2 regions of the Psychrobacillus sp. PGGUH221 genome follow, and region 2 is predicted to be linked to the other one. Evidence: a T-box and tRNA genes for the amino acid it is inferred to sense, from the RefSeq annotation. Region 2 holds a T-box; the other holds one or more tRNA genes.
The links. A T-box is a leader RNA that pairs with one kind of tRNA and senses whether it is charged. The one in region 2 lies ahead of ileS (isoleucine--tRNA ligase), so its partner is inferred to be a tRNA-Ile.

Region 1 (3,248 bases), on a different contig from region 2:
GTCCTTTCTCCGGCACCATTTTTAGAGCCATTAGCTCAGTTGGTAGAGCATCTGACTTTTAATCAGAGGGTCGTAGGTTCGAATCCTACATGGCTCATCACTTTTTAAGTGAATTATGCATGCGGGTGTGGCGGAACTGGCAGACGCACTAGACTTAGGATCTAGCGCCGCAAGGCGTGGGGGTTCGACTCCCTTCACCCGCACCATTTAATTTAATAACCGAGCGGAAGTAGTTCAGTGGTAGAACACCACCTTGCCAAGGTGGGGGTCGCGAGTTCGAACCTCGTCTTCCGCTCCATAGATTCATTTAAGTGCCGGGGTGGCGGAACTGGCAGACGCACAGGACTTAAAATCCTGCGGTAGGTGACTATCGTACCGGTTCGATTCCGGTCCTCGGCACCACTTTTATGAAAAAGATACATGCGCCCGTAGCTCAATTGGATAGAGCGTCTGACTACGGATCAGAAGGTTGTGGGTTCGACTCCTGCCGGGCGCGCCATATAGACGGGAAGTAGCTCAGCTTGGTAGAGCACTTGGTTTGGGACCAAGGGGTCGCAGGTTCGAATCCTGTCTTCCCGACCAGTATTTATTAGTATGGGGCCTTAGCTCAGCTGGGAGAGCGCCTGCCTTGCACGCAGGAGGTCAGCGGTTCGATCCCGCTAGGCTCCACCATATTATAAAAGATTTAAAAACTTGGCGGCGTAGCTCAGCTGGCTAGAGCATTCGGTTCATACCCGAAAGGTCGTGGGTTCGACTCCCTCTGCCGCCATCTTAAGGACCTTTAGCTCAGTTGGTTAGAGCAGACGGCTCATAACCGTCCGGTCGCAGGTTCGAGTCCTGCAAGGTCCACCAACAATATTTCGGAGGAATACCCAAGTCTGGCTGAAGGGATCGGTCTTGAAAACCGACAGGCGGGTCAAACCGCGCGGGGGTTCGAATCCCTCTTCCTCCTCCATTTCCAAATTGTTGATGAAAGAATTAATTTCTTCATTCTACAAAACTTAATATATATTATTATCGCGGGGTGGAGCAAATCGTCACACGAAGATGACGATTAACACCGATGCAGACGAAGTCGAAGCAGGTGTCCTACTTTCTTCAGGCGTAGTATTATTAAGGATAGCAAGTATATTATTATCGCGGGGTGGAGCAGTTCGGTAGCTCGTCGGGCTCATAACCCGAAGGTCACAGGTTCAAATCCTGTCCCCGCAACCAAATGGTCCCGTGGTGTAGCGGTTAACATGCCTGCCTGTCACGCAGGAGATCGCCGGTTCGATCCCGGTCGGGACCGCCATTTATTATTTAATAAATTAGAGATTTAGGGTAAGCAAGCAAATCGAGGAAGCAATCGAGTGAAAGAAGGAGCGTACTAAAGTACGTGACTGAATGAGTGAGTGAAGCTGACAAAGAGTTGCGCAACTTAGCATAAATCGATTAGAGATTTGGAATAAGCAAGTAGGTCGAGGAAGCAATTGAGTGAAGAAAGGCGCGTACTAAAGTACGTAACTGACTGAACGAATGCAGCTGACGAAGAGATACGTAGCTTAGTGCAAATCGAAGAAGGCTCAGTAGCTCAGTCGGTAGAGCAAAGGACTGAAAATCCTTGTGTCGGCGGTTCGATTCCGTCCTGAGCCACCATTTAATGCGGGTGTAGTTTAGTGGTAAAACCTCAGCCTTCCAAGCTGATGATGAGAGTTCGATTCTCTTCACCCGCTCCAATAATGGGCCTATAGCTCAGCTGGTTAGAGCGCACGCCTGATAAGCGTGAGGTCGATGGTTCGAGTCCATTTAGGCCCACCATTATTCCGAAGTAGCTCAGTGGTAGAGCAATCGGCTGTTAACCGATCGGTCGTAGGTTCGAGTCCTACCTTCGGAGCCATCATATGGGGAAGTACTCAAGTGGCTGAAGAGGCGCCCCTGCTAAGGGTGTAGGTCGGGCAACCGGCGCGAGGGTTCAAATCCCTCCTTCTCCGCCATATGTTTGGCCCCTTGGTCAAGCGGTTAAGACACCGCCCTTTCACGGCGGTAACACGGGTTCGAATCCCGTAGGGGTCATATTAAAAAGCATGTTTCCAATTCGGAAGCATGCTTTTTTTTGTATATTTTTGTTTAATAACTATTTCTTTATTCTTTTCTAACTTACACAAAAGAAAATAGGATTCATTTATATCCTTTTTAATTATTTTGTAGTGGGCAATAAAAAAGCAAGGAAGTGTATAAACTTCCTTGCCTATTTTTGTTTTGCTTAGATGAAATAACCTATTAATAAGCCAATTCCAAGTAAGAAAACAAAAATTGTATTTGTAAGTGCTGTATCTTTCATTGCTAAACCAACTTCAAGTGGGTTTTCTTTCTCTCTAAAAAGTTTTATGGCATGTATCGGTTTCTTCAAACTTAATAGGACTAAAAAAGCCCAAGGAGTAACATCTTGTAAAATAACTAACACAACAATCCAAAGGTAGGACACAAGAAAGAAAGATGTTAAAATAGTAATCGCATTTTTTCTTCCTACGAGGATAGCCATTGTTTTTCTGCCACCTTTTTTGTCTTCAACAATATCTCGAATATTGTTAGATAGCATAATTGCAGCTACAAGCAATGCACTTGGTATCGATAATAGGATCGCAGAGTTTGGTACAGAACCTACTTGAATGAAAGTAGATATTAGCACTATTAGCATTCCCATAACAATACCACTAAAAAGTTCTCCAAATGGGGTGTACGCTATCGGATAAGGTCCGCCAGTATATAAATATCCAATTAGCATACTGATTCCACCAACGACTAGTAACATCCAGGAAGATTCGTAGCATATATATATACCTAGTAAAGCTGCAAGTCCATATAACATTAATGCAAGTTGCAAAACAGTTTTAGGCTTTACACCATTTCGAACAATTGCTCCTCCAATCCCGATGGATTCCTCACTGTCTAATCCTCGTACAAAATCATAATATTCGTTAAACATATTGGTAGCAGCCTGTATAAAAAGACAAGCGAATAACATTGCTAAAAAAATAAGCCAGTTAATATTTGTGTAATAAAGTGCAATCATCGTTCCTAAAAATACAGGAGCAAATGAAGCTGTTAATGTATGGGGTCTTGTTAATTTCCACCAAATTCGCCAACCTCTATCGGCTTGAAGTTCATGAGACATAGGTTTTTCTCTCCTTTTAAAGAATCAACCTCAATTTTAGCATATATTCATTGCTAAATGTGTGCCGAAAACGGTAGAAAGTTGTATGATT
Region 2 (3,248 bases):
GCACTTAGAGGTATAGTATCATTAGTATACTTATTTTAAACCTCACATTCGTGAGGTTTTTACTATATCTGAGAGGGAATTTTTTATATGGAAAATGTATTGCAGCATTTTAGAAGAGAAGAGCAGCCTTTCATTGAACAGGTAGTGAATATGATGCGAGAAGTAGAGGATCGGTATGCTCCAAAGCTAACTGATTTTTTAGATCCAAGACAGCAATTTATTGTAGACTCTATTCGAAGACAATATGGAGATATAGATGTAGCGTCGAATGGAGCTTTAGATAAAGTAGAACGTAAAAGATTACTTTTATACCCATCCTATTTTGTGCCTTCTCTAGAAGACTTCATGATGACTGTAGTGGAAGTTCAATATCCTAAAAAGTTTGTGACATTACGACATAAAGACGTCCTTGGTTCTATGATGTCTTTAGGAATTGATCGTAGCAAATTTGGAGATATTCGAGTGCAAGATGGTTCTATACAATTTGTGGTAGCTACTGAAGTGTTAGACTATGTACGTGCCAACTTTACTGCGATTGGCAAAGTAAAAGTGCATATTGAAATAGTAGAAGATCCTACTAATTATTTTGTACAACAGGAGGAATGGTCCTCAGAAACTTTAACTGTCAGTTCATTAAGACTTGATACTGTCATCTCATCTGTTTTTAACATATCCAGACAAAAATCCTCCTCGCTTATTCAGAGTGGAAAAGTGAAAGTAAACTGGACGGAGAAAGATCAAATTTCTTTAGAGTTACAAGAATTAGACCTAATTTCTATAAGAGGTTTGGGAAGAGTTAAACTTTTAATGATTGAAGGTCGTACAAAAAAAGACAAAATTAGACTACAAATTGGTCGTTTAGATGTAAAAAATTAAATAATCTATAAATTATGTTCGAATTTTGATGTTTTCCCTCTCTTCTAAATGTATAATAGAGGGAAAGAATGATAGGATAGTAAAGGAGATGGAATAGATGCCACTAACCCCACTTGATATACATAACAAGGAATTTAGTAAAGGCTTCAGAGGGTATAATGAGGATGAAGTAAATGAATTCTTAGACCAAATTATGAAAGACCTTGAAATTGTGATGAAAGAAAAAAAAGAACTTGAATTACAACTGAAATCGTCAAGCGAAAAAGTAGGACATTTCACATCGATTGAAGAGACTTTACATAAATCTATCGTTGTAGCACAAGAGGCAGCAGAAGAAGTTCGTCGTAACTCCCAAAAAGAGGCTAAGTTGATTGTTAAAGAAGCAGAAAAAAATGCGGATCGTATTGTTAATGAAGCACTTACGAAAGCGAGAAGAATAGCGCTAGAAATTGAAGAACTGAAAAAACAATCGAAAGTCTTCCGTAATCGTTTTAAAATGCTTGTAGAAGCACAGCTAGACCTAATTAATACAGATGATTGGAATCATTTAATGGAATATGACGTAGATACAACAGAAATAGATCGCATATCTATTAAAGAGGACTAATACATTTCTTGACTGATGCACTTACTTTTCCTATAATAATTTCATATCATATAAATATGCGTTGAAAAAGACTTCTAAATTAGATTTCGTAAAGCGACTTGAGGATGGTGAGAGCTCAGGCAATGAAACTTTTTTAGATTATCCCTTTTGAGCAAAGGCACTGAAAGTTAACTAGTAAGTGTCTTCGGATTATGTCCCGTTATGACATACTAAGCGGCGATTTTCTAGAAAATCGCAAGTAGGGTGGTACCGCGAGCTATAACTTCTCGTCCCTTTTTGGGATGAGGGTTTTTTTTATTTTCTAGCTCTTTTCTAGCACCTTACGCTTTTTCAAAAATAAGGAGGAATTAAAATGGAGTACAAAGACACGTTATTAATGCCAAAAACCGATTTCCCAATGCGTGGAAATTTACCTGTTAAAGAGTTAGATATCCAAACAAAATGGGCAGAAATGGATATTTACAAAAAAGTACAAGAACGAACACAAGGACGTCCTTTTTTCGTGTTACACGATGGTCCTCCATATGCAAATGGTGATCTTCACATGGGGCATGCACTAAATAAAGTATTAAAAGATATGATTGTTCGACATAAATCAATGACTGGATTTCATGCACCTTATGTACCAGGTTGGGATACACATGGATTACCAATTGAGCAGGCACTTACAAATAAAGGTGTAAAACGAAAAGAAATGACTTTAGCAGAGTTTCGTAAGCTTTGTGAAGAATATGCTTACGAGCAAATTGATAACCAACGCAATCAGTTTAAACGTCTAGGTGTTCGTGGCGATTGGGAAAACCCATATGTTACGCTAAAACCAGAATTTGAGTCTCGTCAAATCGAGGTATTCGGAGAAATGGCGAAGAAGGGGTATATTTATAAAGGTTTGAAACCAGTTTACTGGTCACCTTCTAGTGAATCTGCTCTAGCAGAAGCAGAAATTGAATATCAAGATAAAAAATCGCCTTCTATTTATGTAAGCTTTTCAGTAACAGAAGGAAAAGGCGTTCTAGAAGAAGGAACTAAATTTATTATTTGGACGACAACACCTTGGACTATTCCGGCAAACTTAGCAATTTCCCTTCATCCATCTGTAGAGTATGCGGTAGTTCAAGTAAAAGATAAAAAATTTATTGTTGCAAAAGACTTAGTGGAATCTGTTGCATCCGAGCTAGGTTGGGAAGAATATTCTGTTGAGCGTACATTAGTTGGAAAAGAAATGGATCGTCTTGTTGCAAAACATCCACTTTATGATCGTGATTCCTTAATTATCCTTGGGGAACATGTAACGACAGAATCTGGTACAGGTTGTGTTCATACAGCGCCTGGTCATGGGGAAGAAGACTTTTATGTTGGTAAAGCATATGGTTTAGACGTTTTATGTCCAGTGGATGACCGAGGAGTTATGACTGCAGAAGCTCCAGGTTTCGAAGGTCTTTTCTATGATAATGCTAATAAAGCAATTACAGAAGCTCTTGATAAAGTTGGGGCTTTAGAAAAACTTACATTCTTTACGCATTCATACCCACATGACTGGCGTACTAAAAAACCAGTTATTTATCGTGCTACTGCACAATGGTTTGCATCAATTGAAGCTTTTAGAGATGAATTATTGCAATCGATTCGTAATACTAATTTTACTCCTACTTGGGGTGAAACTCGTTTATACAATATGATTCGCGATCGCGGAGACTGGTGTATTTCTCGTCAACGTGTTTGGGGTGTTCCAATTCCTGTGTTTTATGCGGAAGATGGAGAGCCA

Region 1: it has a tRNA-Ile gene. The T-box ahead of ileS (isoleucine--tRNA ligase) is inferred to sense a tRNA for this amino acid. The anticodon was not compared.

What each region holds. Positions count from the first base shown of each region.
Region 1 covers NZ_JAQMHQ010000007.1:516-3,763, forward strand. The annotation lists tRNA gene PGC35_RS12475 (tRNA-Thr) at 1-18, shown strand, start outside; tRNA gene PGC35_RS12480 (tRNA-Lys) at 25-97, shown strand; tRNA gene PGC35_RS12485 (tRNA-Leu) at 122-206, shown strand; tRNA gene PGC35_RS12490 (tRNA-Gly) at 224-298, shown strand; tRNA gene PGC35_RS12495 (tRNA-Leu) at 314-402, shown strand; tRNA gene PGC35_RS12500 (tRNA-Arg) at 423-499, shown strand; tRNA gene PGC35_RS12505 (tRNA-Pro) at 506-582, shown strand; tRNA gene PGC35_RS12510 (tRNA-Ala) at 597-672, shown strand; tRNA gene PGC35_RS12515 (tRNA-Met) at 696-769, shown strand; tRNA gene PGC35_RS12520 (tRNA-Ile) at 776-852, shown strand; tRNA gene PGC35_RS12525 (tRNA-Ser) at 863-955, shown strand; tRNA gene PGC35_RS12530 (tRNA-Met) at 1,139-1,215, shown strand; tRNA gene PGC35_RS12535 (tRNA-Asp) at 1,219-1,294, shown strand; tRNA gene PGC35_RS12540 (tRNA-Phe) at 1,563-1,638, shown strand; tRNA gene PGC35_RS12545 (tRNA-Gly) at 1,645-1,718, shown strand; tRNA gene PGC35_RS12550 (tRNA-Ile) at 1,724-1,800, shown strand; tRNA gene PGC35_RS12555 (tRNA-Asn) at 1,805-1,879, shown strand; tRNA gene PGC35_RS12560 (tRNA-Ser) at 1,886-1,976, shown strand; tRNA gene PGC35_RS12565 (tRNA-Glu) at 1,984-2,055, shown strand; gene PGC35_RS12570 (1,4-dihydroxy-2-naphthoate polyprenyltransferase) at 2,246-3,157, opposite strand.
Region 2 covers NZ_JAQMHQ010000001.1:43,907-47,154, reverse strand. The annotation lists gene PGC35_RS00240 (YggT family protein) at 1-39, shown strand, start outside; gene PGC35_RS00235 (YlmH family RNA-binding protein) at 88-876, shown strand; gene PGC35_RS00230 (DivIVA domain-containing protein) at 974-1,483, shown strand; T-box leader at 1,536-1,760, shown strand; gene ileS (isoleucine--tRNA ligase) at 1,836-3,248, shown strand, end outside.